Regions from separate parts of the Agarivorans gilvus genome, predicted to be linked through region 2. Evidence: predicted binding sites of a transcription regulator. Region 2 holds the regulator's gene; each other region holds the start of a gene.
The links. Region 2 encodes sigma-54, which starts transcription at its own class of promoters, with help from an activator protein. Its sites were predicted from a motif close to GTTGGCACGNNNNTNGNNT; they were not measured.
Positions count from the first base shown of each region.

Region 1: a site for sigma-54 is predicted at 8,019-8,037, ahead of AR383_RS07155 (EF-hand domain-containing protein). Genes of this name have one in related genera too.
Region 3: a site for sigma-54 is predicted at 2,656-2,674, ahead of AR383_RS05505 (HAD-IIB family hydrolase). Genes of this name have one in related genera too.

Region 1 covers NZ_CP013021.1:1,525,965-1,536,684, reverse strand. Annotated here, with positions in the region: gene AR383_RS07200 (Na(+)-translocating NADH-quinone reductase subunit A) at 1-188, shown strand, start outside; gene AR383_RS07195 (NADH:ubiquinone reductase (Na(+)-transporting) subunit B) at 191-1,405, shown strand; gene AR383_RS07190 (Na(+)-translocating NADH-quinone reductase subunit C) at 1,395-2,180, shown strand; gene AR383_RS07185 (NADH:ubiquinone reductase (Na(+)-transporting) subunit D) at 2,173-2,805, shown strand; gene nqrE (NADH:ubiquinone reductase (Na(+)-transporting) subunit E) at 2,810-3,418, shown strand; gene nqrF (NADH:ubiquinone reductase (Na(+)-transporting) subunit F) at 3,450-4,673, shown strand; gene AR383_RS07170 (FAD:protein FMN transferase) at 4,686-5,702, shown strand; gene nqrM ((Na+)-NQR maturation NqrM) at 5,724-5,960, shown strand; gene ggt (gamma-glutamyltransferase) at 6,024-7,763, opposite strand; gene AR383_RS07155 (EF-hand domain-containing protein) at 8,098-8,358, shown strand; gene AR383_RS07150 (threonine/serine exporter family protein) at 8,508-9,758, opposite strand; partial or broken gene AR383_RS07145 (efflux RND transporter periplasmic adaptor subunit) at 10,157-10,720, shown strand, end outside.
Region 2 covers NZ_CP013021.1:1,921,989-1,932,708, forward strand. Annotated here, with positions in the region: gene mlaE (lipid asymmetry maintenance ABC transporter permease subunit MlaE) at 1-349, opposite strand, end outside; gene AR383_RS08990 (ATP-binding cassette domain-containing protein) at 343-1,164, opposite strand; gene AR383_RS08995 (calcium/sodium antiporter) at 1,295-2,263, shown strand; gene AR383_RS09000 (KpsF/GutQ family sugar-phosphate isomerase) at 2,304-3,269, shown strand; gene kdsC (3-deoxy-manno-octulosonate-8-phosphatase KdsC) at 3,269-3,820, shown strand; gene lptC (LPS export ABC transporter periplasmic protein LptC) at 3,817-4,374, shown strand; gene lptA (lipopolysaccharide transport periplasmic protein LptA) at 4,337-4,876, shown strand; gene lptB (LPS export ABC transporter ATP-binding protein) at 4,879-5,604, shown strand; gene AR383_RS09025 (RNA polymerase factor sigma-54) at 5,660-7,162, shown strand; gene hpf (ribosome hibernation promoting factor) at 7,187-7,474, shown strand; gene ptsN (PTS IIA-like nitrogen regulatory protein PtsN) at 7,483-7,926, shown strand; gene rapZ (RNase adapter RapZ) at 7,953-8,810, shown strand; gene AR383_RS09045 (HPr family phosphocarrier protein) at 8,797-9,066, shown strand; gene mgtE (magnesium transporter) at 9,135-10,496, shown strand; gene pmbA (metalloprotease PmbA) at 10,522-10,720, opposite strand, start outside.
Region 3 covers NZ_CP013021.1:1,162,961-1,173,680, reverse strand. Annotated here, with positions in the region: gene AR383_RS05520 (methyl-accepting chemotaxis protein) at 1-251, opposite strand, end outside; gene AR383_RS05510 (glycosyltransferase family protein) at 522-1,733, opposite strand; gene AR383_RS05505 (HAD-IIB family hydrolase) at 1,736-2,617, opposite strand; gene phoB (phosphate regulon transcriptional regulator PhoB) at 2,933-3,625, shown strand; gene phoR (phosphate regulon sensor histidine kinase PhoR) at 3,632-4,945, shown strand; gene AR383_RS05490 (MltF family protein) at 5,050-6,498, shown strand; gene AR383_RS05485 (PstS family phosphate ABC transporter substrate-binding protein) at 6,708-7,667, shown strand; gene AR383_RS05480 (Dyp-type peroxidase) at 9,382-10,257, shown strand; gene AR383_RS05475 (GNAT family N-acetyltransferase) at 10,254-10,720, opposite strand, start outside.

The DNA.
Region 1 (10,720 bases), 400 kb from region 2:
CTTTAGATATTTTACCCACTCTGTTACTTCGTGATTTATTGGCCAATGACACTGACAGTGCCCAACAATTGGGTTGCTTAGAGTTAGATGAAGAAGATTTGGCGCTATGTACCTTTGTGTGTCCCGGCAAATACGAGTACGGTAGCGTGCTGCGTGATTGCTTGACCAAGATTGAGAAGGAAGGTTAAGCATGAGTCTTAAGCATTTTATTGAAAAAATTGAACCGCAATTTCTACCTGGTGGTAAACACGAAAAGTGGTTTGCTTTATATGAGGCGACAGCGACATTTCTTTATACCCCAGGCCTTGTCACTAAAAAGAACACCCATGTTCGTGATGCGATTGATTTAAAACGTATCATTATTTTCGTTTGGCTAGCCCTAATGCCAGCGATGTTTTTTGGCATGTACAACACCGGTATTCAGGCTAATGAAGCGATTATGGCTGGCACTGGTAGTTTACCTGATGACTGGCATGGTGCCTTATTGAGTCTATTGGGCGTTCCTCTCGGGGCAGACGCTGGATGGTTCGCATCCTTGCTTTATGGTGCAGTGTTCTTTCTGCCTATCTACCTCACCGCGTTTGTTGTGGGTGGTTTTTGGGAAGTGTTATTTGCTTCGGTTCGCGGCCATGAAGTCAACGAAGGCTTCTTTGCTACTTCCATCCTATTCGCGCTAACGCTGCCCGCTACTATGCCTTTATGGCAAGTGGCTCTAGGTATCACCTTTGGTGTGGTGGTGGCGAAAGAAGTGTTTGGTGGAACCGGTAAAAACTTCTTAAATCCGGCTTTAGCGGGACGTGCGTTTTTGTTCTTCGCGTACCCAACCGCTATTTCTGGTGATGCAGTATGGACTGCGGTAGATGGCTTCTCTGGGGCAACCCCACTAAGTGTAGTGGCGGCTCAAGGTGTTGAAGGCTTAGCTGCACAAGGTATCACTTGGATGAATGCCTTCTTTGGCTTTATTCAAGGTTCAAGCGGTGAAACCTCAGCCTTCCTATTGGCGCTAGGTGGTTTGTTCTTGATTATTACTAATGTGGCTTCTTGGCGGATTGTCGCAGGCGTGATGTTAGGCATGATAGCTACCAGTTTGTTGTTAAACCTAATCGGTTCTGACAGCAACATGATGTTCCAATTACCACCACATTGGCACTTTGTATTAGGGGGCTTTGCCTTAGGCATGTTCTTCATGGCAACTGACCCTGTATCAGCTTCGTTTACCGATAAAGGTAAATGGTGGTACGGCGCTCTTATTGGCGTGATGGTAGTGTTAATCCGCGTGGTAAACCCTGCATTCCCAGAGGGCATGATGTTAGCCATTCTTTTCGCTAACTTATTTGCCCCGATTTTTGACTACTTTGTAGTTCAAGCCAATATCAAACGGAGGCTTGCTCGCGATGGCCAGTAATGATTCCTTAGCCAAAACCATAAAGGTTGTTGTTGGCGTAAGTTTAGTGTGTTCGATTGTTGTATCGCTGGCTGCCGTTGGTTTGCGAGGCATGCAGCAACAGAACGCCGCTGAAGATAAACAAAAGAATATTTTAGCGGTGTCGGGTGTGGATTTAGCCGGCCGTGATGTAGCGAAAGTTTACGCAGAGGTGATAGAGCCAAAAGTAGTAGACATTGAAACCGGTGAGTTTGTTAGTGATGACAAAGTTAATCCGGCTACCTTTGAACAGCGTAAAGCCGCAAAGGATCCTGATACCAGTATTCGTTTATCGGGTGAAGAAGATATTGCAGGTATTGTTCGCCGTTCTAACCTAGCTAGTGTGTATTTGGTAAAAAATGACCAAGGTGAAGTAGAACGAGTGATTTTACCCGTGCATGGCCGCGGTCTGTGGTCAACTATGTATGCGTTTTTAGCGGTACAACCTGATGGCAATACTATTGATGCCATCGTTTACTACGATCAAGGGGAAACTCCCGGATTGGGTGGCGAAGTGGCAAACCCACTTTGGCAAGCGAAGTTTGAAGGCAAAAAACTCTACGATGAAAATGGCGATGTGGCTATTAACATCATTAAAGGTTCTGCGCCTGAAGGTTCCCCACATAAAGTAGATGGTTTATCGGGGGCAACCTTAACCAGTAACGGTGTCGATCACACTTTTAAATTTTGGTTAAGCGATAAAGGCTTTGGTAAGTTCCTGGCCAAGTTGCAACAGGGAGGCTTAAACAATGGCTGATGCTAAAGAAACGAAAAAGGTACTGTTCGGGCCGATATTAGGTAATAACCCAATTGCTCTGCAGGTATTGGGTGTGTGTTCTGCTTTGGCAGTGACCAGTAAACTGGAAAACGCCTTTGTAATGACGCTGGCCGTGATGATGGTAACGGCATTCTCTAACTTGTTTATTTCGATGATTCGTAACCACATTCCAAGTAGTGTGCGGATTATCGTGCAGATGGCGATTATTGCTTCGTTGGTAATTGTGGTGGACCAAATCCTCAAGGCGGTGGTTTACGATATCTCTAAACAACTCTCGGTATTTGTTGGTTTGATTATTACCAACTGTATCGTAATGGGGCGTGCAGAAGCCTTTGCCATGAAAGAGCCTCCGATGAAGTCTTTCTTAGACGGCATCGGTAATGGTTTGGGTTACGGTGCAATTTTAATGTCGGTTGGCACAGTGCGTGAGCTGTTTGGTTCGGGTTCTTTGTTTGGTATCGAGATTATGCCTTTGATTAACAACGGTGGTTGGTATCAACCCAATGGTCTGTTGTTATTACCCGCGTCTGCATTCTTCATCATTGGCTTATTGATTTGGGGATTACGTACTATTTACCCTGAACAAGTAGAGCCGAAGGAGTAATCGAGTGGAACATTATATTAGTCTCTTAGTTCGCTCTATTTTCATTGAAAATATGGCTTTGGCTTTCTTGCTAGGGATGTGTACTTTCCTGGCCGTTTCTAAGAAAGTGAAAACCGCATTTGGTTTGGGCGTTGCCGTTACCGTGGTATTAGGTATTTCGGTTCCGGTTAACCAAATTATTTATTTTAACCTGCTTGCGCCTGGTGCCTTAGAGTGGGCTGGTCTACCAGATGCTGACTTAAGCTTTCTAGGCTTTATTACCTTTATTGGTGTGATTGCCGCTCTAGTTCAGATACTTGAAATGGTGTTGGATAAATACTTTCCAGCCCTTTATCAGGCCTTGGGTATTTTCTTACCGTTGATTACCGTGAACTGTGCCATTTTTGGTGGTGTATCGTTTATGGTGCAACGTGAATATAACTTAGGCGAATCTTTAGTTTACGGTTTAGGTAGTGGTATTGGCTGGATGTTGGCCATTGTTGCTCTAGCTGGTATTCGTGAAAAGATGAAGTACTCTGATGTGCCTGATGGTTTGCGTGGTTTAGGGATTACCTTTATCACGGTGGGTCTAATGGCGATGGCGTTTATGTCGTTCTCTGGCGTTCAGCTTTAAGACGGCCAATAACTACAAGGAAAATTAGTCGATGGAAATTATTCTCGGCGTAACTATGTTTACCTTGATCGTCTTGGCTTTAGTAACAGTTATTTTGTTTGCTAAGTCTAAGCTGGTCAGTTCTGGTGATATTCAAATTTTAATTAATGATGATCCCGATAAAGCGATTACTACTCAAGCCGGTAGCAAGCTACTTGGGGTGTTAGGTAATTCTGGGATCTTTGTTTCTTCTGCCTGTGGTGGTGGCGGTTCATGTGGACAGTGCCACGTACACGTACTTGAAGGCGGCGGCGATATTCTTCCCACTGAGTTGGACCATATTAGTAAGCGTGATGCCGCTGAAGGTCTGCGCTTAGCCTGCCAAGTTAACGTTAAGCAGGATATGAAGATTACTTTACCCGAAGAAATCTTTGGCGTGAAAAAATGGGAATGTACGGTTATCTCTAACGATAACAAAGCGACCTTTATTAAAGAGCTTAAGTTACAAATCCCTGATGGTGAATCGGTTCCGTTCCGTGCTGGTGGTTACATTCAAATTGAAGCGCCTGCCCATCATGTTAAGTACGCTGATTTTGATATCGAAGAGCAATACCGTGGCGACTGGGAACATTTTGGCTTCTTTAATTTAGAGTCTAAAGTGGACGAAGAAACGGTACGTGCTTATTCGATGGCGAACTACCCAGAAGAAGAAGGCATTATCATGTTGAACGTGCGTATCGCTACGCCGCCACCCAATAACATGAGCCTACCTTGCGGTAAAATGTCTTCGTTCATCTTTAACCTGAAAGCAGGTGATAAGGTTACTATTTCTGGCCCCTTCGGTGAATTCTTTGCTAAAGATACTGATGCTGAGATGGTCTTTATTGGTGGTGGTGCGGGCATGGCACCTATGCGCTCGCATATCTTTGATCAGCTTAAGCGTTTGAAGTCTAAGCGTAAGATTAGCTTCTGGTACGGTGCTCGCTCTCGTCGTGAGATCTTCTATGAAGAAGATTTTGACATGCTAGCGCGCGAAAATGATAACTTTGAATGGCACGTTGCGCTTTCTGATCCCCAGCCTGGTGATGATTGGGAAGGTAAAACTGGCTTTATTCATAACGTACTGTATGAAAACTATCTCAAAGATCACGATGCTCCAGAAGACTGTGAGTACTACATGTGTGGTCCACCGGTGATGAATGCCGCTGTAATTAACATGCTTAAAGATTTAGGTGTGGAAGACGAAAACATTCTTCTCGATGACTTTGGTGGCTAAGCAGTGAGTTTAGTGAAGTATTATTGGCTAGCCCTGCTTGGGCTAGCCTTTTTTGTTAGTGGCTGTAGTGAGCAAAACGATTTGTATACCCTGCAAATTGAAGGGCGAACCATGGGCACTTATTATCAAATTAAGTTAGTTGAGCCGCAGGCTAAGTTACCCGATGGTGAAGCGCTTCAATCCGATATTGATCACTTATTACGGCAAGTTAATCAGGAAATGTCGACTTACATTCCCGACTCTGAACTGTCGCGTTTTAATCAATATCGAGAAGCTCAAGCGTTTAAACTATCACCTCACCTTAAGCAAGTTATCGAAGCCGCCTTGCAGCTTTCTGAAGATAGCCAAGGTGCTTTTGATATAACCGTAGGGCCACTGGTTAACTTATGGGGCTTTGGTCCTGATGGACGGGTTGAGAAGCGCCCAGACCAGCAGCTGTTAGAGGCAACTCGGGCTAAGGTGGGTTATCACAATTTGCATTTGCAAGGTGATGAACTAAGCAAGGATATTCCCGAGCTGTATATTGATTTGTCGGCGATAGCCAAGGGCCATGGAGTGGACCGAGTAGCCGCTTTGTTGGAACAACAGGGCTTTGCTAACTACATGGTGGACATTGGCGGAGAGCTGCGCTTAAAAGGGCATAATGACAACGCAAGCGCTTGGCGGATTGCGGTGGAAAAACCCTTAGCACAACAGCGCGCGGTGCAAAAGATTATTACTCCAGGGGACAGAGGCATAGCTACCTCCGGAGATTATCGTAATTATTTTGAACAAGATGGTATTCGTTATTCGCATACTATTGATGCTAGCACTGGCATGCCTATCGCCAACCACATTGTCTCGGTTACGGTGATTACCGATACCAGCATGATGGCCGATGCTTACGCGACCGCATTTACCGTGATGGGAGTAGAAGCGGCTATGGCTTTTGCTGAAAAACAGCAGCTAGCGGTGTATATTATTGAAAAGCAGGGTGAGCAGTTTGTTGAGCATATTAGTGCTGCTTTTGAACCCTTCGTTGCCCAATAACAAACAGTTAAGGAGTCTGTAATGGCTTATTTTGTTGTCAGCTTTGTGTTTTTCCTCGTAGTTATTGCAGCGATGGCGGTAGGTTACATTTTTCAAAAGAAAACCATTAGCGGTAGCTGTGGTGGGATTGCTTCACTGGGCATTGAAAAGGTCTGTGATTGCCCTGAGCCTTGCGATAAGCGCAAAGCTAAAATGGCCCTGCTCGAAGAAAAGAAAAAAGCCCGTCAGGCAATGTTAGATGAGCATCGAATCATCTAAGCAAGTGAGTTTAAATAAGGCCACAGTAGTGGCCTTATTTATTACTGCTGGGTGATATATCCCTTAATCACCTTTCGCTATTCCCTCGCGGCGTGGATCTGCAGCTCCTACTAGTTTATCTGGATAAATTCGAATGCCCTGTAGTCCCGAGGTCATCTGTTTTACTTTGGTCTGATAGCCCATGGCCTTTAAAGCCGCTTGCATTTCTATGGCGCTGCTATTGGCTTCCAGTTCATAGGTACCGAAGCGATTATTTAAATGAGGCTGTTCTACGGCTTGCTGCAAGCTCATATTCCAGCTGAGGTGGCTAATTAGCGCTTGCGCAACGTAACCAATAATGTTGCTACCACCGGGCGAGCCAATGGCAATAATCGGTTGCTGGTTTTCTAGCACAATGGTGGGAGACATCGACGAGCGAGGCCGTTTTCCGGCTGCTACTCGGTTGGCCACGGCTAGACCGTCTTTTTCAGGAACAAAGGAAAAATCAGTCAGCTGGTTATTGAGTAGAAAACCTTTAACAAAGACCCGTGAGCCAAAAGCATTTTCCACGCTACTGGTCATCGATAATACATTGCCTTGGGCGTCTACAATACTAATGTGGCTGGTAGAGGGAAGTTCAATGCTTTGATCATCGCTGCGATAAGCACTCAGAGTCAGTTCTCCCGCACTGACTGTTTCCAAGGCGCGTTGAGTGTCTAATAGTTTCGCTCTTGCTTTAAGGTAATCCGGTGCTAGCAGCTGCTTTAGTGGTACCTCTACATAATCGCTGTCGGCTAAATACCTACCTCGGTCGGCAAAAGCGAGCCTAGACGCATCACCAATAACGCGCCAACTATGTGGACTGTTTGGTCCCCATTTGGACAGAGGAAAGTGGGCTGCGATACCCATAATTTGCCCTAGCGTACTCGCCCCGGAACTTGGCGGCCCCATTCCGCATATCGAATATTGCAGATAGGGGCTACACACAACGGGACGCTGTTTTACCTGGTAATTCGCCAGATCTTCCAGTGTCAACAGGCCTGGATTATCGTTTTGCCACTGCACGGCATCGACAATAGCGCTAGCAATGGGGCCTTGATAAAAGCCTTTGGCGCCTTGCTCGGCGATTATTTTTAAGCTATCGGCATAGTCTGGATTTTTAAGTAAATCACCCGCTTGTAGAGCTCGCCCTTGCTCATCAAAGAAGTAATTACGGGTGGCCGGGAATCGGCCCAAGCGTTGCTCGTCTCCTGCAATTAACTGAGCCAGCCGAGGGCTGACATGAAAGCCTTGCTGGGCTAATTCTATTGCTGGTTCAAATAAGCTTGGCCAAGCCTGTTTGCCGTATCGTTGATGTAAGTGTTCAAATAAGGCTACCACGCCGGGGCTGCCAACGGAGCGGCCACCGACGACCGCATCATAAAAGCGCAGAGGCTGCCCTTGGTTGTCGAGAAAGAGTTCTGGTTTGACTTTGGCTGGGGCCATTTCACGGCCATCGAAACTGGTAATTTGTTGGCTTTGGGCATCGAAGTAAACCACAAAAGCGCCGCCGCCAATTCCCGAAGACTGCGGTTCAACCAAGCCGAGTACGGTTTGGACGGTTATCATTGCATCAACCGCGCTGCCGCCGGCTTTTAATACTTCATAACCAGCTTCTACCGCCAAGGGGTTGGCGGCGGAGACCATGAATTTATGGGCAATAACTTCAGCTTTGTTTCGGTGACCGGAAGCTTGCTCAGGAGCAAATTGGTCAGCAACTTGGCTAGTGGCGAATACCGAGTGGCTAACTAGCAAAGCTAAGCTAAGTAGATTTTGCTTAAACATAAGAAGTCCTTTCTTTAACGCTGTTTAGCCAGTTTAGCACTCCCAAGCCTAGCTAGCATTTTTGTTCTAATGAGCTGAAATATAAAGCTTTATTTTTTGAGTCTAGAGGGTGACGTTAAATGGCGACAGCGTGAAAGCAGGTGATTATGGCGTTTGGGTATTTAAGCTACCTTGACTGTCGCCGATAAGCGACGCAAATGGCTTTCTGATTACTTTGTTTTAACTTAACTGTATGTTATTTAAGGTGATTTATAAGTTGGAACAGTGCTTGCTATATGTGGTTAAGCCCGTGATAACACGGTCGATGATGCTGAAGTAAATCAAGGAGTTTGTTATGAAGTTGAAGTATAGCTTTCCAATGTTAGCACTATTTGTTGCCAGTCTCGCTTCTGCTAATAGTGAAGTGTTTGAGCAATTAGATAGCAACCAAGATGCATTTGTCAGTCAAGAAGAAGCAGCGCAACTGCCCATTCTTACTGAAGTGTGGGCTGAGTTAGATACCGATAAAGACGGATTACTCAGCCAAACAGAATTCATGAACCTTGAAATTTCGGGTATGCCTGAAGATAGCGAAAATAGCGAGGTTGCCGAGTAAGTTTGTTGTTCCTTTGTGTTTTTATAAACCGTTCCAATTTTAGGGTGCTATCGGGGAACCGTTTTTCTGCCATTTGGTCTAGTTTGTAGCAGTTTTATCCTCGATAATTTTCCTAGCGCTTAAGTTTGTGCGAGCTTAAGCGCTTTTTTCTATAAAGAGCTGCGTTGTGGCACAGCCACGTTAGCAAACAGTATTCCCGCGACAATCGACATGAAAATCAAGAAGGTTTGCGAGCCGATATTCGGAATGCTTACCATTGACTCGCCAAGTACCAAGAAATTCAAACTGATATAAGCTTTACTGCCAGGTACTAACAATACAATCCCTTGCAACAGTACTACCGAGGCCGGAGATTGAGTGAATTTTGCAAATAAGTTGGCATAGACACCCACCACAAATGCACCAATAAAGGGGCCAAGAGCTTCGCCTAAGTGAAAGCTGCCAACGTAGGCGGCGGCATAGGCAATCACGCCAGACAGTACACCCCAAGGGATATCTTTGGCTCTTACTTTGAAAATCACGCTGAGCCCAAGGGTGAGTAAAATCACTCCCAGCCATTTTACCCACCAGTCACTCACCAAGCCGCTTTGAATACTCAAATGACCCCAGATTAGCGCACCAAAAGCCATACCTAACACTGCGCCAAAGTACAGTTTGAACAGCACCATAATGCCATCCATGATTCTTGCAGTACCGGATATTAACTCGCGCGCGGCCAATTCGCTTAGCCCCAGGGTGAGTGATAAGCCAGGAATAAAGACAATAATGGCGGATAGGATCACCAAGGGAATATTTATATTGGGAATGAACTGAGCCAGCGCTACGGTGCAAAAAGAACACAGTAAAGCGGCTACTGGTTCTAAGGCTTCGCTAATTCCTTTTGAATATTCTGCGCGATAGGCTAAATAAAAGGAGATGCCGCTCAGCAAGGTAGCACAGATAATGCTGCTCCAATTGGCTGACATTAACATGGCAAAGGCACCACCAGTGATGGCAAAGGCTAATAGGGTGAGCCAAGTTGAATAGGGAGACTTTTCTTCAATTAATACGTTTAGTTGTTCGGTAGCTTGTTGCAGACTGAGCTCTTGTTGGGTAAGTTGCTTAACCAGTTGGTTGGTGCGAGCCAACATGCCTAAGTCTATTTCACCCGGCTTCATTCGCATCACATAATTGTATTCTTGGGTATCATCGGGGGAGCGCAATACAAAGGTCATAGTGGTAGGAGTAATTAGAAAATACCCTTCAATATCTAATGTCTCTGCCACTTTTTGTAAGTGCGATTCTAAACGAAAGGCTGGCGTACCGTATTTATGCAGCGCCTTGCCCAGCTTTATTAGAAACTTACGTTTTATTTCAAAATGGCTTGAGCTTAGTGTTATGTTGTCGATAGCGGGTAGCAAGAGCCTTCTCTCTCTCGGTTAGGTGTACAGCTTGTTGTTTGGGGAGTAGAAGATAATAGAAAGTAGTGGCTAAGCGCTAGTATTATTATTGATATTAGCGTCTCGGCGTAGCGAGGGGTTAACAAGCAAATAGCCATTGGCAAATGGCACACATTGCTGAATGTAAAGAAGCGTAAGTTATCGCTACTGCGGTTGTTATTCTTCATAATTTATTGAACACTTCTTGTTTGCATTTATTTTTGGTTTTTAACTGAGCTTTAACTCGGCCTTGCTGCTGAGGCTGAGTTATGAGATAAGTGCTGATTCTTTTTATGTAAATTTCGCTTCCAGCAGATAGCCTCATCATTATTGTTTGATGTTGGCGGGCATTTGGGATGATAGCCTGATTAGGAGTTTTTATGCGGCAGATAGTTAAGATTGCCTCAGTGTTAAGTGTAGCATTATGGATAACGGCTTGCGGAGAAGAGCAAGCGAGTGGTCAACCCGCTGCAACCAGCACCGAAGTGGGGTGATGGAAGTTAAAGCGCAAGCACAGGCGATTCAAGTCGAACTGCCTGGGCGTAGCAAAGCCTTTCTTGAGGCAGAAGTTCGCCCACAAGTATCGGGCATTATTACCGAGCGTAGCTTTGTTGAAGGTGCCGAGGTGGAACAAGGGCAATCTCTATATAAAATTGATTCGTCTACCTATAAAGCCGCTTTAGCCAGCGCTGAAGCCGAGCTTGCCCGCGCCAATGCCAGTTTAGTTTCGGCAAAAGCAACGGCCGACCGTTATCAAGCACTATTAAAAACTAATGCTATTAGTGAACAGGAATTCGATGAAGCTGACGCTGCTTATAAAGTGGCTTTAGCCAATGTTACGGTGGCTAAAGCCGCCATTAATACGGCTAAAATCAATCTTGAATATACTCAGGTACAGGCGCCGATTTCCGGACGTATAGGTAAGTCGAGTGTTACCGCAGGTG
Region 2 (10,720 bases):
CAGCAGTGAGTGCCGAACCGGCTCGTCCAGCAAATAACAAGGCCGTCACAACCGGACCTAATTCGCGTAATAAAGATAAGGCCACCATTGGCCCAAGGCTAGTCTCGGCGCCAAAGTCCACCAAAATGTTATAGCCTTGTAAGGCCAACACCATACCAATAAACAAGCCGGAGACTAGAATAATTGGTAGCGATTGCACCCCTACCACATAAATTTGTTTAACGCTGTCTTTGATTAGTTGAGCTCTGGGCATCGCGACTAAAGCATGCCAAAGCATCAAGCTGGCTCGCCCTAAAGCACTAATTTTAAACAAGGTTTGGCGACCTAATGTCGCTATAGCTGCTAACATAAACTGGCCTTCAAAGCTTGTGCGTAATCTTCCGCGGGGTAATGAAACGCCACCGGACCATCGGCTTGTCCTTGTAAAAACTGAGTTAAACGCGGGTTAGGGTTAGCTGCAATTTCTGCCACGCTACCTTCCGCTAACACTGAGTGGCCATCAATCACAAACACGTAGTCGGCGATGCTGAGCACCTCATTCACATCATGCGAAACAATCACCGAAGTGAGTTGCAGGCTTTGACTTAAGCTTTGAATCAATTTGATCAAGACTCCCATGGATATGGGATCTTGGCCAACAAAAGGCTCGTCGTAGAGAATAATCTCTGGCTCTAAAGCTATCGCCCTAGCGAGCGCAACCCGGCGGGCCATACCACCAGATAAATCACTGGGCATTAACTGGGCCGCTCCGCGCAAGCCCACAGTTTGCAGCTTCATCAATACCAAGTTGTGTAATACCGCTTCAGGTAGCTTGGTATGCTCGCGCAAAGGAAAAGCGACATTCTCAAAAACAGTTAAGTCGCTAAATAGCGCTCCACTTTGAAACAGCATGCCAATCCGCTTACGTAGTTGAAACAAGTCTCCACGGCTCAGTTGATGAACATTTTGCCCTTCAATCAACACTTCTCCAGCACTCGGCTGAAGTTGTCCGCCAATTAACTTAAGTAGGGTGGTTTTACCAATACCGCTGGGGCCCATGATGGCAGTAATTTTACCCCGTTGAATACTTAAGTTTAAGTTTTCAAAGATAACTTTATCGCCGCGCTGGAACGCCAATTGTTTTACTTCAATCAAATTATTTGCCACTCCATGAGCAATCTTCATTGGCCAAGCAAAACATATTATTGAGATAATTGGTGACACTCAAGGCTAAACTCTTCCCTTTTGTTGGGAAAATGCCGACAATGCACCGTTTTTCAGCAATGTTATTTAAAATTTAAAGTAAAGGACGCTCATGTTAGTTGAATGTTTGTTATTGGTATTAGGCTTAGCGCTATTGGTTTGGAGTGCCGATCGCTTTGTTTTTGGCGCAGCCGCCATTGCCAATAATTTTGGGCTGCCACCGATGATTATCGGTCTCACCATTGTCGCCCTCGGCTCTTCCGCACCAGAAATCATGGTTTCGGCCACCGCCAGCTTAGAAGGCAAAATGAATACCGCGGTGGGCAATGTTATCGGCTCGAATATCACCAACATTACTTTAGTACTGGGCTTAACCGCATTACTTAAACCTTTAATGGTTTCTTCTACCACCTTATTTCGCGAGTTACCGATGGTAGTAGGTGCCACAGCCTTCGCCGGTTGGATATTACACGACCAACAACTGGGTTATACCGAAGGGCTTCTGTTATTAGCCTTATTCTTTGGCTTAATGGCTTATCTTATTTTTAACTCCATAAAACATCGCTCAGACAGCAATAAAGACCCTATGATTGATGAGGCCGAAGCGGAAATTCCTCATGACGTTACCACCCCTAAAGCGCTATTTTGGCTATTGGTCGGTATGATACTGCTTCCGCTCAGCGCAGACATTTTGGTAGGCTCAGCTTCTGAGATTGCCCGCTACTTTGGAATGAGTGACCTTGTTATCGGTTTAACCATCATTGCCATCGGTACTAGCTTGCCTGAATTGGCCGCCTGCATCGCCGGGGTAGTCAAAAAAGAAGACGATTTGGTACTAGGTAACATCATCGGTTCCAACTTGTTCAACATCCTTGCTGTATTAGCAGTGCCGGCTTTATTAGCACCGGGTGAAATTGATGCCTTTGCTGCCGGGCGCGACTTTTATGTCATGATGGGTGTAACAGTAGCCTTATTTATCATGGCCATGGGTTTTGGCAAAACACGTAAAATAAGTCGTTGGGAAGGCGGGCTGTTATTCAGCGCCTTCATCGGCTATCAAATACTATTAATGGTATCGTAACGATACTCTTTGAGAGAAATTAACCACTAAGGGGAAGTGTGTGTCACACGATCACATCAGTGTAGCCAAACAAGTCCTTGAAATAGAAAGACTGGCAATAGACAACCTAGATCAATACATTGATCAGCAATTTGCTGATGCTTGCGAAATGATCTTAGCCTGTAAGGGCAAGGTGATTCTTACTGGCATGGGTAAATCAGGTCACATCGCCAATAAAATCGCAGCGACTCTGGCCTCTACCGGCACGCCCGCCTTTTTTGTTCATCCAGGTGAAGCTTGCCACGGTGATTTAGGCATGATTGCCGCAGAAGATATTGTGTTAGCTCTGTCTAACTCTGGCGAATCAGAAGAAATCTTATCGCTATATCCGGTATTTAACCGCATTGGCGTACGTTCTATCGCCATGACCAGCAACCCCAAATCGTCAATGGCGCGATTAGCCAACTATCACCTGTGTATAGCCGTTCCTCGTGAAGCTTGTCCGCTAGGCTTAGCGCCAACCGCCAGTTCCACCGCGACACTGGTGATGGGTGACGCCTTAGCGGTCGCCTTATTGGAAGCCCGTGGCTTTACCGCCGATGACTTTGCCCTGTCTCATCCCGGAGGCACGTTGGGTAAAAAACTGTTGCTTAGTGTCACTGACCTAATGCTAAGTGGGGAACAAATTCCTTTAGTCACAGTCGAACAAACTATTCGAGAAGCACTTTTCGAGATCACCGCCAAAGGTTTAGGCATGGTGGGCATCGTCGATGAGCAACAACACATGGTGGGGATTTTTACCGATGGCGATTTACGCCGCATCCTTGACCAACGCGTCGACATCCATGAAACGCCAATCGCTCAGGTGATGACTAAAAATCCGAAAACTATTGAGGCTTCTTGGCTGGCCTTCGATGCCTTAAAGCTGATGAAGTCCAAATCCATTAACGGCCTGTTTGTGCTTGAAGACAAACGTGTCGTGGGAGCATTCAACATGCATACTTTGCTGCAAGCCGGAGTGTACTAGTGACTATTAGCACGCCCTATGGGGCGGTTAGCCAACAAAATTTTAATGCCGCCGCCGCCATTAAGCTGCTGATTTGCGATGTAGATGGGGTGTTTTCCGATGGCCGAATTTACATGGGTAACGACGGAGAAGAACTCAAAGCCTTTCATACCCTAGACGGTTTTGGCATTAAAGCGCTCATCAATAGTGGTGTTGAAGTGGCGGTCATCACTGGACGCAAATCTAAGATTGTTGAGCAACGCATGCAAGCCTTGGGCATTAGTCTGCTTTACCAAGGCCAACAAGACAAATTAGCGGCCTATAACGAGTTACTGCAACAACTAAAACTTGAAGCTAAACAAGTTGCCTACATCGGTGATGACTTAGTCGACACCCCCGTAATGCAGACTTGCGGCTTGGGGGTGGCGGTACAAACAGCCCATCCCCTATGCAAGCAGGCGGCCGACCTTGTGACAAAAACCGCTGGCGGTTATGGTGCAGTACGCGAACTGTGTGACCTTATTTTGCAAGCTCAAGGTAAGCTCGAGCAAGCTCAAGGGATGAGCATATGAACCGCCCTACTTGGTTTTTTGCCGGTTTATTTGTTATTGCTTTAATCCTGTGGCAACTCAGCCCTGGCGATCAACAACAACAACTAGGTACTAGAGAAGCCAGTAAACCCAACTTCATTGCCGAGCAGCTTTACAGCGTGAGTTTTGCCGAAGACGGCCAACCACGCTATCGGATCTATGCCGAACAAATGGCGTATTTTGAGCAACTAAAAAACACCGAATTTACTAAACCTAAGATTCTGGTGTATCCCGCTCCTCACCAACCTGTATGGCAAATTGATGCCGATCAGGCTACAGTACAGCAGCAGCAATTAGTCACCCTAAATGACAATGTAGTAATTAAAAACTTAAGTCGCGGCGAATACATACGCGATTTAATTACCGAAAAATTGGATATCGACCTGCAATCAGAAACCATGAGCAGCGATCAACCGGTCACCGTATATGGTCCGTCTTACGAACTGTATGGGGTAGGTATGAACGGCGATTTAGCCAACGAAATAGTGACGTTATTAAATGATATTGAAGCGGTTTACCATAACCCACAGCAGTAAGTTAGCGCTCAGTGCCAGCTTACTTATATTCTCTTGGGCAACATCGGCATTAGAAGACGATTTTAATCAGCAAATTATCGTTGATGCAGACCGCCAAGAAGTCAACATTAAAGAAAACCGGGTTACCTTTTATACCAACGTAGTTGTCACCCAAGGTTCAATCAAAATGCGCGCCGACGAGCTGAGCGTAATCGGTAGTGAAGAGAAAGGCAGCGAAGTGATGATCGCCAAAGGGCAGCCCGCTACCTTCTACCAAATGCTCGACAGCGGTAAGCCGATTGAAGCCGAAGCCAACGAGGTTCGTTACGACCTTAAAACGCAAACCTTAACACTGAGCAACAACGCTCAACTCAAACAAGAAGAGAGCTTAGTTAAAGGCAGCATGATCAAATACAGCATCGATAAACAAGAAATGGTGGCACAGGGTGATGAAAACAGTCGCGTCACCACCATTTTCTTACCGCAACAACTCAACGAAATTGCGCCACAGGAACAACAGTAACGATGAGTACATTGATTGCTGAAAACCTAGCCAAAAGCTACAAGGGTCGCAAGGTAGTAAAAGACGTAAGTCTCAACGTTGAAACCGGTAAAATTGTTGGTTTGCTCGGCCCCAATGGTGCAGGTAAGACCACTACCTTTTACATGGTCGTGGGCTTGGTTCCCCGAGATCATGGCCGGATTTTAATCGATGATGATGACTTATCCAGCACCGCCATGCACAGCCGTGCCCGAAAAGGGATTGGCTACCTGCCTCAAGAAGCCTCCATATTTAGACGTTTGTCTGTGGAAAAAAATATACTCGCGGTCTTAGAAACTCGTAAAGATCTCGATAAACAACAACAGCAAGTGGCCTTGGACGACCTGTTAGAGGAATTCCATATTGGTCACATTCGAAAAAATCTTGGCATGAGCCTGTCTGGTGGGGAACGCCGCCGGGTTGAAATTGCTCGTGCTCTAGCCGCCGCTCCAAAGTTTATTTTGCTTGACGAACCCTTTGCTGGCGTGGATCCTATTTCTGTTATCGATATAAAAAAGATTATTGAACACCTGCGTGATCGTGGTCTTGGAGTATTGATCACCGATCACAATGTGAGAGAAACTCTCGATGTTTGTGAACATGCCTATATCGTTAGCCAAGGCGAATTGATAGCCTCGGGGAAACCTGAAGAAATACTTGAAAATGAACACGTGAAACGAGTTTATCTCGGTGAACAATTCAAGCTATAGTTAAAGTGCAAGTAAAAAAACACAATACAATAAGAAGAAGGAACAGCGGCAGTTAATGAAAGCATCTTTGCAGTTGCGTCTTGGTCAGCAATTGACCATGACCCCTCAGTTACAACAGGCGATTCGCTTACTCCAGCTTTCAACACTGGATTTGCAGCAAGAAATTCAGGAGGCGCTGGAAAGCAACCCCCTGCTCGAAGCGGATGAGTCACACGCCAGTGACAACGATGCTAATGAAGCTCAATCCCTTAATGACAAAACTAATGATAACAGTGTAAACAACGAAGTGGATAATAGCCAGTTAGAAGCAGGCGATGCGATTAACCAAGACACTGTTTCTGATGACTTACCCGTTGATTCCACATGGGACGATATTTACAGTGCCAGTTCAGGGCCATCCAGCTCAGGCAGTAGCGGTGTGAGTGAAGACAGCGATATGCTGTTTCAAGGTGAAACCGTAGAATCCTTGCAAGACCACTTAATATGGCAGATGCAACTCACCCCATTTAGTGAGGTTGACCAAGCGATTGCGCTAGCCATTATTGATGCGATTGATGAATCCGGCTACCTAACCCAAGATTGTGAACAATTGTTGGAAGGCTTACGTGCCAGTGAAACTAACGATTTAGACGTCGAGCTTGATGAAATTGAAGCGGTATTAAAACGTGTTCAACACTTCGACCCTGTAGGCATTGGCGCTCGCTCTCTTCAAGAGTGCTTAATGATTCAATTAGGCCGCTTTGCCGAAGATACCCCTTGGCTAAAAGAAGCCAAAGACATCGTAACCAATCATATTGATGTCTTGGCTAATCGCGACTTTCGTTTATTGTCGCGTAAAACCAAATTGAAAGAAGATCAATTACGCGAAGTAATGCGTTTGATTCATACTCTAGAACCACGCCCAGGTAATGCGGTTGAACCCAACCAAGCACAATATGTGATTCCGGATGTATCAGTGATTAAGCGCCAAGGGCGATGGGTAGTTGAACTAAATCCTGATGCGATGCCTAAATTACGCGTCAATTCTCACTACGCCTCGCTCAGTAAAACCTCAACCAACGCCAACGATACTCAATTTATTCGCAGCCATTTGCAAGAAGCCAAATGGTTTATCAAAAGCATTGAGAGCCGTAACGAAACCTTATTAAAAGTATCCAACTGCATTGTTCATCACCAACAAGCCTTTTTTGAGTACGGCGAAGAAGCAATGAAACCAATGGTATTGAACGATGTCGCAGAAGCTGTAGAAATGCATGAATCTACGATTTCTCGGGTTACCACTCAGAAATTTATGCATACGCCTCGTGGTATTTTTGAATTGAAATACTTCTTTTCTAGCCACGTCACCACTGATGGCGGCGGCGAATGCTCTTCTACCGCAATTAGGGCACTAATTAAAAAACTGGTAGCTGCCGAAAACAGCAACAAACCGCTTAGCGACAGCAAAATTGCTGATATTTTGGCAGATCAGGGGATCAAGGTGGCAAGACGTACCATTGCTAAATACCGAGAGTCGTTAGCAATTCCACCTTCTAACCAACGAAAAAGCCTTATCTAAGGCCAATAACAGGGGACGAAATCTATGCAAATTAATCTTACCGGACACCACGTAGAAATAACTGAGTCTTTAAAAGAGTATGTCCACACTAAATTTGCCAAACTAACCCGACGATTCGAACAAATAAACAATGTTCATGTCATCTTAAATGTGGAGAAACTGAATCAGATTGCTGAAGCCACCCTGCATTTAAATGGTGGAGAAGTGTTTGCCACTTCAGAACACACCGACATGTACGCCGCCATTGATAGCCTGATCGACAAACTTGATCGCCAGGTTATCAAACACAAAGAAAAACTCACTAAACACTAGTCACCCTAATGCAACTAAATAAAGTACTAAATTTGAACTGCACGCAACGTGCAGTTCAATGTTCCTCAAAAAAACGCGCCCTTGAAATCATTAGCGAACTGGCAGCCAGTCAATTAGACATGACTGCTCAGAGTATTTTTGAGAGCTTGTTAAACAGAGAAAAAATGGGCAGCACCGGTATTGGCCAAGGTATTGCGATTCCCCATGGGCGAATTGCTAGTGAACACCAAGCCACTGCGGTTTTCTTACGCTGCGATCCTGCAATCAGCTTTGACTCCATCGATAATCAACCCGTCGATTTAATCTTCGCCTTATTGGTTCCCGAAGACCAGTGTCAGCAACACCTCAACACCCTGTCTCAAGTTGCTGAAAAACTTAACGATAAACAAATATGTAAACAACTTCGCTGCGCACAAAGTGATGACGAGCTATACAACATCATGGTAGCCTAATACTCTAAGCTTAATTAGGGGCCCTCATGGAACTGATCATCGTTAGTGGACGCTCCGGTTCAGGAAAAACTGTTGCCTTAAGAGTGTTAGAAGATCTCGGATATTATTGCGTCGACAACCTTCCAGTATTGTTGTGGCAGTCGTTGATCGACAATTTAAAACAAAAATATTCGAAGGTTGCTATTAGCATCGATATTCGCAACCTGCCTGACGAGCCCTCACCTATCGCTCAGGCGATCAAAAATGCTGGTCCCGACATTAACTTACTGAGTATCTTTTTAGATGCCAAAGATGAGGCTCTGATTCGTCGTTACAGCGAGACCCGACGAGTGCATCCTTTAAGCCAGAACGGCGTATCATTGGCAGAAGCCATTGAATCTGAAACCGCACTGCTTGAGCCCATCTCAAGCAATGCCGATTTACGAGTCGACACTTCGCGGCTATCAGTTCACGAGCTGAGTAGCCTTATCCGCTCGCGAGTTACCGGCGATAAACAGCAGCAGCTAATTATGGTATTTGAATCCTTTGGTTTCAAAAATGGAGTGCCTAGCGATGCTGATTACATGTTTGACGCGCGTTTTTTGCCTAACCCACATTGGCAAGAACAACTCCGTCCGCTCACCGGTTTAGATCAGGCGGTTAAAGACTATCTGGCGGCACAACCTTTGGTCAGTGAATATATTGAACAAATTAGTCAGTTGCTCGATGCTTGGTTGCCTCATTTAGAAGCTAATAATCGCGCCTATCTAACCGTTGCCATTGGTTGTACTGGCGGACAACATCGCAGTGTTTATGTGGCAGAAAAACTCGCCGAACACTTTAGCTCCAAAAGAAAAGTACAACGTCGTCATCGCACTTTGGAACATCGCCTTGAAGCTCACTAGACAAGTTACCGTAAAGAACAAATTGGGTTTACATGCGCGCCCTGCCACCAAATTGGTGGAGTTAGCCCAGCAGTTTAGCGCAGAATTAAGTATCATGGATGGGGATAAAGTCGCCTCGGCTGCCAGCGTATTGGGCTTGATGGTATTAGCCAGTGCTCAGGGTAGTACACTCACGCTGATTGCCGAAGGAGACGATGCTGAAGCCGCCTTAGATGCGGTGCAAGCCTTAGTTGAAGCCAACTTCGACGAAGAATAAACCAATTGCAATAAACCCAAGCTACACTTAGCAAGCAAAGCTTGCTACCGCATATATAGGGATTCGCTATGCTAGAAGAGATGGAGTTAAACCCTAACCAACATAAACGCCTACAGGAGCTTCAGCAAGCCCTAGACAGCGGTATGTTCGTGTATGTTAGGCGAATACTTCATCAAATGCCGGCCTGTGATGTTGCCCTCTTATTAGAATCTAGTCCCCCAGCGGGGCGTAAAGTACTCTGGCAACTCACCGATCCTGAACAACACGGTGAAATCCTCGAAGAGCTTAACGAAGACGTGATGGAAGGGGTATTGCAGCTAATGGCCCCAGAAAGCCTAGCCGCCGCCACCGAAAACATGGACACCGATGACATTGCCTACGTATTACGTAGCCTGCCAGACAGTGTTTATCGTGAAGTATTAGAAGCGATGGATAGCCAAGACCGCCATCGTGTAGAAGCCGCCTTAGCCTACCCCGAAGATACTGCCGGCAGTATCATGAATACCGACACCATCACCCTAAGGGCCGATGTAAGCATCGACGTGGTATTGCGTTATTTACGTTTACGAGGTGAACTACCTGAAGCCACCGATGCCTTATATGTGGTAGACGAAGACGACTTATTGCTAGGTGACATTCCGCTTTCCACTTTGCTTACTGTTAACCCCAACGTAACCGTTCGCGAAGTGATGGACAGTAGTGCTGAAAGCATTGACGTGGCCATGGCCGAAGATGATGTGGCTTCACTCTTTGAGCGCCACGACTGGATTTCTGCCCCAGTAGTTGACCAACAAGGTCGCTTATTAGGCCGAATCACCATTGATGACGTGGTTGATATTATTCGTGAACACGCAGAGCACAGCATGATGGGTATGGCTGGTATGGATGATGACGAAGATACCTTTGCGCCAGTCATTAAAAGTACTCAGCGGCGCACCTTCTGGCTAGGCATCAACCTCTGTGCAGCCCTCATCGCGGCCTCAATTAGCAATATGTTCGAATCCACCCTAGAGCAGTTAGCGACCTTAGCGATTTTAATGACCATTGTACCCAGCATGGGAGGCATAGCCGGCAACCAAACTCTTGCTTTGGTGATCCGCGGTTTAGCGGTGGGTCATATTGGCGAAGGCAACTCACGCTGGCTAATTGGTAAAGAAGCGGCCATTGGTATGTTAAACGGCATGATTTGGGCCAGCGTCATTGCTTTAGTGGTGACTTTTTGGAAAGGCGATTGGACACTCGGAGTGATAATTGCTGGAGCCATGTTTATCAACATGTCGCTGGCAGGTTTGGCCGGTGCCAGCATTCCCCTGCTAATGAAAAAGTTTAACATCGACCCGGCACTCGCTGGCGGGATGGCTCTCACCACCGTTACAGATGTAATGGGACTATTTTCGTTCTTGGGTATGGCAACACTGGTGCTCGCATAAACAAGCACCATTTTACTGCAGCAGCTTAACTGCCAGCAATTTTCATGGATGAAATCAGTACCGAGCCAGACTGAATCGTGCTTTCTTTGTCGTAATCATCGGCAATGGCCACAATATTGGCATAGATGTCTTGCAGAGTGCTGGCTACGGTAATCTCATGTACAGGGAAGGCTATTTCGCCGTTTTCCACCCAGTAGCCAGCGGCTCCCCGAGAATAATCACCA
Region 3 (10,720 bases), 760 kb from region 2:
AGCTGCGATAACACTTCTGGTTGTTGTTCTAAAGGCTTGGTGGCGAGATAAAACATCGCGTCTTGTAGGAAGTCCCATTGAGTGTTGGCCCAGCCTTGCAATAGCTTAACGCGGGTGGAGGAGATGCTTTCAAAGGTTTGTTGAAGTTGTGAGCGGCGTTTGCGGTTTAACCAGCAGGCTTTGCGCATGGCTAGTTTGCCACTATTTCCGAAAATGGGGAGCCAGTGTTTTTCTTGTTGTGTCAGTTGCATGGTTTCTATTTCCCTTAGAATTTTCGGGATTTTAAGCAAGATTGATGCCTTTGCATTTAAATGGTGCTCTATATTGGTGCTTATTGGCTTTTGTTGTTTTGTTATTGTATTTATTAGATTTGTTTGGTTCTTAATTGGTGCGCTTGCATCAATATGGTGCTTTCGCGGCTTGGGTAGGCGTGGGCTAGTACGAAGCTGGTTATTTATCAGCAAAAAAAAAGCTTGCCTAAATAGGGCAAGCTTCAGCATTTTATTTATTGAATTTAAGTTTTAACAGTTATCGGCTTCTACTGCTTCGTATAAGCGCTCTAAGAAATCGGGTACTGCGCTTTGTACTCGGTTCCAGCTTGGAATAAACGGTGTTGCCGAGGGGTATTCCAAGAACGTTTCACCTGCAGAGGTAATTGCTTTGGCGAACAACTCAACCGCATCCTCTTCGGCGTGGCGGTCTAAGCTCAAGCCGTTGATCAGCGCATCGCTGTGGTAGTTATCGATGAAATCCAGCGCCATTCTAAAGTAGGTGGCTTTTAATGAGCGCAATTTACCAGGGCTAAAGGTGTGGCCTTGAGTGGCCAACTTGCGGATCACCGCTTTACTGATGTCGGTGGCCATTTTGGCTAAACCGGCATCAAGGTTGTCGGGGCTGAGATCTTGGTGTTTATGATCGTAAACATCGGCGATGTCGACCTGACAAATACGGTTGGTGGAATGATTACGGTAAATTTCTGATAGTACGCCAATCTCTAATCCCCAGTCAGAGGGAATGCGTAGATCATTAATCACGTCTAACTGCATAGAAAATTCGCCGGCTAGTGAGTAGCGGAAGCTGTCTAAATACTCCAGGTAGTCATCGTAGCCTTCAATTTTTTTCAAGGCTTTTAGCAGCGGCGTAACTAATAGTCGTGCCACTCTGCCGTTCAGTTTGCCATCAGCATGGCGGGCGTAAAAACCTTTACAAAACTCGTAGTTAAACAAGGGGTTTGCTACCGGGTACATCAATCTGGCTAACATGCTGCGGTCATAGGTGATAATGTCGCAATCATGTAGGCCTACCGCCTGACTTTTACCCGAGGCCAAGGCATAGCCGAAGCAGTACCAAACATTTCGGCCTTTACCGGGCTCTTTCGGTGCCAAGTTGTGTTCGGCCAGTTGTGCATCTAAAGCGCGTAGGCGAGGGCCGTCGTTCCAAAGAATACGAACGTGTTGCGGTAGTTCCGCGAAGTAATCTTTGGCAAAGGCAAATTGCTCTTCGGTTGCACAGTCTAAACCAATGATAATTTCACTGAGGTAGGGGACTTTCGCTAACTCGGCGACAATGGTAGCTAAGGCTGGCCGTTCGAGTTCTGAAAATAAGGACGGCAGTACTAAGCTCATTGGCCGGACTTTCGAGAACGCTATCAGCTCCTGTTCTAACTCTTCGAGCGGTCGATCGGTTAAGTTATGTAAGGTAGTCACAATACCGTTTTGATAAAAATCAGCCATGGTTATGCTCCGTTTAGTAAGGAATGTAGAATTTGTTGCATCGATTGGTGCCAGCCATAAGGGCCTGGATGAGGCGCTAGGCTGGAATTAGGGTGGTCGATCATCAGCGCTGGATCGTGCTTGCGAGGAATCACCACCGGAATATCAGCGCGCTCTAGCATGCTACGATCATTTTCACTGTCGCCTAAGGCAATGGTGGTAAACTCACGCTGATATTGATGCTGATAAAGCTGTTTTAACCATTGCATGGCATCGGCTTTATCGAATTTGGCTTTAACATGATAAAAACGCCCTCCTTTTACTACCGCTAGGTTGTGCGCTTCTAATTTACTAATAAATATTTTTAGCTGGTCGTCGCTGTCATTCCATAATAAGGGCTCTGAGGCCATGCGTTGTTTAGCCAGCTGCGCATCATATTTAGGTAAGCCGGTGTTTAGTTGCACTTCACTGACGTTCATGTCATTAAAGCCCTGAAAACGGAAGTGATATTGTTGGCGCAATACACTTAGGTGCTGGCAAATATCGGGGTAGCTAGGGCCAAAGGTTTTAAGTTTCCAACGCTGCTTGCCCACATTTAGCGGGCTTAGCTCGTCGGCTTGCAGTTCGCCTTCTGCGGGAATACATAAAGCAGAGCCGTTTTCTATGGCAAAGGGTTGTTGAAGCCCCATTTTTTTCTGCAGTTGTAAAACCTCCATAAAGGTTTTACTGGTATTAAATATAATCGGAACATTCAGCTGTTTTAGTTGGTTGAGGCTAGGTAAGGCTGCTTCATAGCTATAGCTATCATGGTCTAATAAGGTGCCGTCTAAGTCTGTAAATACCAAGAGCTTACTAGCACCTTGGTAACCTTTTGTAGTTGATAGTTGCTGAGCGAAATACTGCATGCTGCCCCTAAAATAACGAAATATGTTTGGCTAAAGCAAAGCACGAGCAGTGCCATAGTCATGTTATGTTTTCTTTAAATTAGGTTAAATGTTATTGTTTTCATGGGCTTAGACCTTACAAAAAACTCAGTAGTTGACTAAGTCGATGAAAGTGTTTTGATCTATTATGGTGCAAGCCCAAGGGTTCTGCCCAACTTTGCACCAGCTTGGTTCGCGTTGTATTTGTCTAATCCTTTGATTTACACTGTGCTTGTCATAAATCTGTCATTAATACGTCGCATAATTGCCACAGTTTCTTAGATTGAGATAAAAGTGATGCCTAGGAAGATACTTGTTGTAGAAGATGAAGCACCGATCCGCGAGATGTTATGCTTTGTTCTAGAACAGCATGGATATGAGCCAATTGAAGCGGCTGATTATGAGCAAGCCATAGCTAAGCTCACCGAACCTTACCCTGATTTAGCCTTGTTAGACTGGATGTTACCGGGTGGCAGTGGAATTTCTATTATTAAGCACATGCGCCGCCACGAACTGACTCGACAGATTCCGGTGATTATGTTGACCGCCAAGGGTGAAGAAGAAGATAAAGTTCAAGGTTTGGAAGCCGGTGCGGACGATTATTTAACTAAACCCTTTTCTCCAAAAGAATTAATGGCCAGAGTTAAGGCGGTCATCCGTCGTATTTCGCCCACCTCTTTAGAAGAGACGATTGAAGTTCAGGGCTTGCGCCTAGACCCAGTATCACATAGGGTAAGCGTCGAAAATGAACCCTTAGATATGGGCCCTACGGAATTTAAACTATTGCATTTTTTCATGACCCATCCCGAGCGAGTATATAGTCGTGAGCAGTTGCTTAATAATGTGTGGGGAACTAATGTGTATGTCGAAGACCGTACGGTAGATGTTCATATTCGTCGCCTGCGCAAGGCGATTGGCTTGCAAGGTTATGATCGCCTTATACAAACTGTTCGCGGTTCAGGATACCGTTTTTCAACTAGGATGAAATAATTACCAATGTTTGTGCCTTTTTCATGGCAACGGGTAATTTGGCGAGTCGCACTAGCGTACTCGCCTTTATTCGTTTTGGGTGCGCTGAGCGGATACGCTTTAGAGGCCTGCTTGTTGGCCGCTGTTATTCATATTGCTTGGATGTATAGCCAACAACATAAACTATTAGATTGGTTATATAATCAGCGTAAATTGTCGCCTCCTCACGGCGCGGGTAGTTGGGAGCCGGTGTTTCACGGTATTTACAACATGCTAAAGCGTCGCTTAGGTCGTGAGCGTGAATTGGCGCAATTGATGAAGTATTTTCGCCTAGGGGCAGAAGCCTTGCCCGATGCGATTGTGGTGATCAATCAAGATGGTGCCATCTTGTGGTGTAATCAGTTAGCGCAAAGTTTGTTAGGCCTAAAGTGGCCAGCCGATGCCGGACAACATTTAACCAACTTAATCCGCACTCCCGCCTTTGTGCATTACCTCAGTAAAGGTCGTTTTAATCAACCTTTAGAAATTATTAGCCCAGTAGAAAAAGACATCTGGTTAGAATTTCGCGCAATGCCTTACAGTCAGAAACAACTGTTATTAGTGGTTCGCGATGTCAGCCAACTGCGTAAATTAGAGAAAATGCGTAAGCGTTTTGTTTCAAATGTAAGCCATGAACTGCGTACCCCTCTCACGGTGATGCGTGGCTATTTGGAAATGCTAGATCAAGACGAAGTCGACCCAATGATATGGGGCAAGGCTCGTAGCACCATGCTTGACCAAAGTAGTCGCATGGAAAATTTGGTGAATCAGTTACTCACTTTAGCCAAAATTGAATCAGCCTCAGTTGAAGATAGCTCAGATCCGGTTGATTTTTCAGCGATTGTTCACAAACTCAAGGCTGAGGTTGCTGGCTTGGCCAAGGACAAGCAACTGAGTTTTAAATTTAAGATTGAAGAAAATATTCTGATAAAGGGTGAACAGGAACAGTTGCGTAGTGCCTGCGGCAATTTGCTGGGCAATGCCATCAAATACTGCAATGAACCCGGTGAGATTGAAGTGACCTTATCGGTGATTCCCACCGGAGTGGTATTTGCCGTGAAAGATTCTGGACCGGGTATTGCACGCAAGCACTTGCAGCGTTTAACCGAGCGTTTCTATCGGGTTGATAAGGCCCGTTCAAGAGACACTGGAGGCGCCGGTTTGGGACTATCGATAGTGAAACATGCTTTGCAGCACCACGACAGCCAGCTTCAGATAAAAAGTAAGCAGGGTAAGGGCAGTACTTTTAGTTTCATCATTCCCAAGAAGTTGTTAGTTGAAGCTAGGCAGCAGGCGTCTTAGCTTGCTATAGCCGCTTCCTCTGTTTTTAAGCAATTACTTTTTTTTTGATCCTGCTTATACTAGCTATAGGACTGATTTTTAAAGGGTTGTTGCTGTTGAATATAGTGAATGTTGTTGGACGCTTGTTACTGCTTGGCTGGTTGCTGGTAAGTAGCTCAATGTTTGCTTATGCTGCAAGTGAAAGCTCAAATCAGCCTAATAGTAACGATTTATTGCACTTTCCCTTCTATATTAAGGAGCCTTTCACCGGCGACTTAGCAGAGATCAAGCAACGCAAAATCATTCGCGCTTTAGTCACCTATGGTAAGTCGGATTTTCATTTAGCCAATGGCCAGCCTTTGGGGATCCAAGTGGAGTTACTCAATCTCTACGAGAAATTTTTAAATAAAGGGATCCGCAGAGACGTTAATAAAACCAAGGTGAAGATTATTCCGGTTCACTTTGACCAGCTTATTCCCGCCTTACTAGAAGGCCGAGGTGACATTGCCGCGGCTTTTTTAACTGCCACTCCAGAGCGCAAAAAACAACTGCGTTTTGCCTTAGGCAACGCTCAAGATATAAACGAAGTATTAGTTAGCCATAAAGAGACTCAACGGCCGAACTCTTGGCGAGACATGGCGGGCAAAAAAATCTACGTGATGGCGGGTAGTAGTTATGCCGAGCATTTGGCAGCCATTAATCGGCTGTTCAAGCGTAATAAACTTAAAGCCATTAAAATCATCGAGGGCGATAGCAAATTATTGTCAGAAGATATTTTGGAGTTGGTAAATGCTGGGGTGGTGGATTACACCATAGTGGATGACTATAAAGCCCATTTATGGGCCAAGTTATTTACCGAACTGCGGATTGATAAGCACATTCGTGCCAGTGAAGGACAAAACCTAGGTTGGGCGGTGCGGCAAAACAACCCTAAGTTGCAGAAAAACTTACAGGCTTTTGTGGATCAACAAGTGAAGCAGGGCAGTCTACTGGGAAATACTTTGCTTAACCGTTACTTTGAGCATACTGCTTGGGTTAAACGCTTGGCTAATTCTGAAGACCGAGCGCGCTTTAATCTCTATGCTCCGTTTTTTAAAAAATACGCCAGTGAATATGCATTTGATTATTTAGCCATTGTGGCCCAAGGCTACCAAGAGTCGGGCTTAGACAATAGCAAAGTGAGCCATCGCGGAGCCCGCGGGATTATGCAATTGCTACCTTCTACAGCCAAACAGATGGGTTATAAGGACTTATCCGATCCTGAACAAAATATTGCGGCGGGAATAAAGTACCTAGACTGGCTTCGTACTCATTATATTAACCAAGACGATATTGACGATAGCGAACGGATGGCGCTGATTTGGGCGGCCTATAATGCAGGGCCAACTAAAATGAAGCGCATGCGTCGTTTGGCCGAAGAGATGGGGCTTGATCCTAATCGTTGGTTTGGTCATGTAGAAATCGCAGCGGGGCGGATTATTGGTAGCGAAACAGTGCGTTACGTATCTAATGTGTACAAGTACTACATCGCTTACACCCTTGCTTCAGATATAGAGCAGCAAACTCAGCAATAGCCATATTCACGAGATGGCTTTATTGTTTAAAATTAATTTTACTTTTAAATCAGTTTGTTATGTCTTGAAAGTGGGATTTTTTAGAAAAATAATAGCCTGACATATAACTGTCACATAGTAGAAATATAATTGTCACCGAATTCACCAATACTACATGACGAAAATAAATCAACGCGTCATTTATGGAGATAAAGATGACATTTAAAAAGATGCTTAGTGCAGTAGCGATTTCTGCTTCATTAGTAACAACTACCGTGCTTGCTGCTGGCCTGGATGCCAAGCTTCCTGAATATCAAAAAACCACTGGTATTTCAGGTAACCTTTCATCTGTAGGTTCTGATACTTTAGCCAACATGATGACCTTGTGGGCTGAAGAGTTCAAACGTGAATATCCAAACGTAAACGTTCAAATTCAAGCGGCGGGCTCTTCTACTGCTCCACCAGCCTTGACTGAAGGCACTTCACAGTTTGGCCCAATGAGCCGTCAAATGAAGAGCAAAGAAGTTGAAGCTTTCGAAAAGCGTTATGGTTACAAGCCAACCGCTATTCGTGTTGCCATCGACGCATTGGCAGTATTCGTGCATAAAGACAACCCAATTGAAGGTTTAAGCCTAGCTCAAGTAGATGCTATCTTCTCTTCAACTCTTAAGTGTGGTGAAAGTGCTCCTGCAGAGCGTTGGGGTCAAGTAGGCCTAGACGGCTCATGGGCAGACAAAGATATTCAATTATTCGGTCGTAACTCAGTATCGGGTACTTATGGATACTTTAAGAAGAAAGCCTTATGTAAGGGTGACTTTAAGAACTCTGTAAACGAGCAACCAGGTTCTGCTTCTGTTGTTCAATCAGTTTCTTCTTCGCTAAACGCAATCGGTTACTCTGGTATTGGTTACAAAACTTCTGGTGTGAAAGCTGTTGCTTTGGCTAAGAAAGGTAATGATTACATCGAAGCTAGCTTAGATAACGCTGCTACCGGTAAATACCCTCTATCTCGCTTCTTATACGTTTACGTTAACAAGCACCCAAACAAGCCTTTAGCACCAATGGAACGTGAGTTCATCAAAATGATTCTGTCTAAAACAGGTCAAGGTATCGTGGCTAAAGATGGTTATGTTCCACTACCTGCTAAAGTGGTAATGGCTGACCTAGAAAAAGCTGGCATTTCTCTATAATTGCTTCTGCCTGCTTTTAACCCAACCCTCGCCTAGGCGGGGGTTTTGTTTATTTACAAGCCGTAAATCTTTCATAGAGTTAAACCACTGAGCTGCGCAGCGCTTAGGCTTCTCACTATTTAAGCTTGCTAGCCGATGGCCTACATAAAGCTTGCTTGATCCAAGGTCTAACGAGTGCAGCAGAAGGCCGAATTCTACCAATGCTGATGAGATGTCAGCAGTTTGATTAACTATCGCAGGCTAGTTACTAATAGCTAAGGCTACGGTCTTGTTAGAGGTTTGGTTCCTATATTGTTGATTTTAATGTGTTTTATTTCTTGTCTGGTCATGCTAATCAAACTAGTTATTTATGCTGGATGTGCAATAAAAGTAGTGAGTTATTACATTGCTGAGTGTTTGAAAATCTTTTCAGCGACAGATTCTGGCGAATTTTGATTTTAATCAAATTGTCACTTGAAATGTGATGCCGCTCACACTAAATTGTAAGTGTGACTTGGATCACGGTAGTTCCAAAGCACATTTACTATTAGTAACTAGGAGCAAGACTATGTTTGATTACTTTGGTGCACTTTATTCGTCGTATTACTTTAAGAAAGCTGATGATTACAACTTCTATTGCGAAAAACGCAAAGATATCCACCGCTAGACTTACTAACTATAGGTGGGTATATGGTTCTTCATCCGATCATTGGTTCAGCTTTATCAACTATTGTTCGTTTCGGATGCGTAGAGCAGGCTAAACGACAACAGAGATAAATGTAATGGATCAAATTAACCTCAGTGCCTGAAACGAGTTCTCTCTTTCAGGCACTTTTCTTTTCCTCGTCTTCTTCCCAGCTATCTTTACTCGCAAACCTACTAGAACTTTATCTTTGATTTTTATGTAAAAAAACTTGCAATGTGATCTTTGTCACGTTAGATTTTAAATGTGACCTGTGTCACGTTTAAAAGAATTAGGAGTAAGACTATGTTTGATTATTTCGGTGCACTATATATGTCCTACTACATCAACAAGGCGGATGAATACCGCTTTAATAACCAGCCAACTAAAGACATTCACCGTTAAGCTAAGGGGCCAAAAGCCGAGGCCGTAGCTTTAAGCCAAATGGCTATGTATAACATGTCTTAAATAGTATTCGAGACACCATTGATGAAACAATCTACCAGCAGCGCCTGAAATGAAATCTTCTTTCAGGCGCTTTTTGTTGTTTTCTTAATGTTCGGGTGATTTTTCGGCTCTGGCGAGAGCCTAGTTAAAGCGTATTACTGAATAAGGACGAAGCATTTGAGTGATTTTTAAACAAATATCAAAATTAGGCTTGCAATGTGATCTGTATCACATTAATATTTGTTTTGTGACTTGGGTCACACAATAAAGTTACTTAGGAGCAAGACTATGTTTGATTACTTTGGTTCGTTATATACCACGTATTATTTCACTAAAGCAGCTGGCTACAATAAGGCGACTGATTCAAATAACATTCACCGTTAATCCTCACATTTGAACATGTGGGCTTAGCACTTAGCTTTCGAGGAAAGCGACAGTAAACTGAGCGAGAATACACTATGAGTCAAATGTTTTAGAATGCCTGATAGCGAATAGCATCAGGCATTTTTCGTTGATTTGATTACATTTTAATTTACTTCTTATCAAATAATTTCAACAATAAATTGCTTATACTGCTTAACAATCTTTGTTACATGAGAGTAATTTATGTCTTTAATCCAACCTTTAATCCTTAAAGCAGAACATGGCTATGCAAGTTTTTTGCGCTTTAGTCTGGTTAACCCCGCTTCTCTAGCGACATGTCTTGCTGAGCTGCCAAAGGTTTATCAGATAGATGACAGCGTAGTGGGCTTTGGCCAGCCCTTATTGGCTCAGCTGAAAGCAGACATCCCAGGTGTTAAAGCTGCATCGAGTATTCAGGGCATAAACCGTATTAGTCCCGCCAATCAAGATGATTTGTGGTTAAGAGTGAGTGGTAGCGACCCCGGTGTGGTGATGCTACGCGTACAGCAATGGTTAGCGACATTGTTACCCACCTTTAGTTTAAATGAGCAACTTGAAGGCTTTTGTCATCGCAAAGGGCGTGATTTAACCGGTTATGAAGATGGCACCGAAAACCCTGATGAAACAGAGGCTCCAGAGGTTGTAGCGATGACCGGAGATAAAGGCATTGCGGGCTCAACGATGTTGGCAGTGCAAAAATGGCAACATCAGCTAGATCACTTCAATAGTCTCTCTAACCAGCAGCAAGATGATATTATTGGCCGCAGAAAAAGCGATAACGTTGAATTTCCTGAATCACCGGCTTATGCCCATGTACGGCGTACTGCGCAGGAAAGTTTTAGTCCTGAAGCCTTTATGTTGCGTCGTAGTCTTCCTTGGATTAAAGGTCAGGACTGTGGTCTTAATTTCGTTTGTTTTGCCAGCAGCTTATATCCTTTTGAAGTACAGCTAAAACGGATGCTGGGCCTTGAAGATGGTATTGAGGACGGCTTATTTCAATTTAGTCGTCCTTTAACTACCGGCTATTACTGGTGCCCAGCGATAGACGGTGAGAACTTAGATTTATCGCGTTTAAGTTAACTGTCACATTCGGTTTTATACAGTTCCATCCCGCGCGCTTGGTAGTTGGCTAAGGCGCTGGGGTGGTCTAAATCACAAGTATGTACCCAGACGCGACTCGCTTGCCACTGCCAGGCACTATACAAACAGCGGCTAAGTAATCCTCCACCAATTCTTTGGCCTAGAAAGTGTTTAGCTAAGCCAAAGTAAGCTATCTCAACACTCTCATCAGCGTGTTTTTCCAGTTCAAAATAACCCACAAATTGCTGGTCTTGATAGGCGGCAAAGGTTCTTAATGTTTTGCTCTGGGTGTAGTTGTTCCAATCTTGCTCAGACCACTGACGTTTATCATTCCATTGCCAATGTTGGCCAACTTCGAGGTAGAATTGTCTACTTGCCGAGGCCTGATGTTGTTTAATTTCTTCTATTTGAATGGTGCTTGGTAGCGGTTTACTGTTGATTTGCTCGACGTTTGATTGTTGTA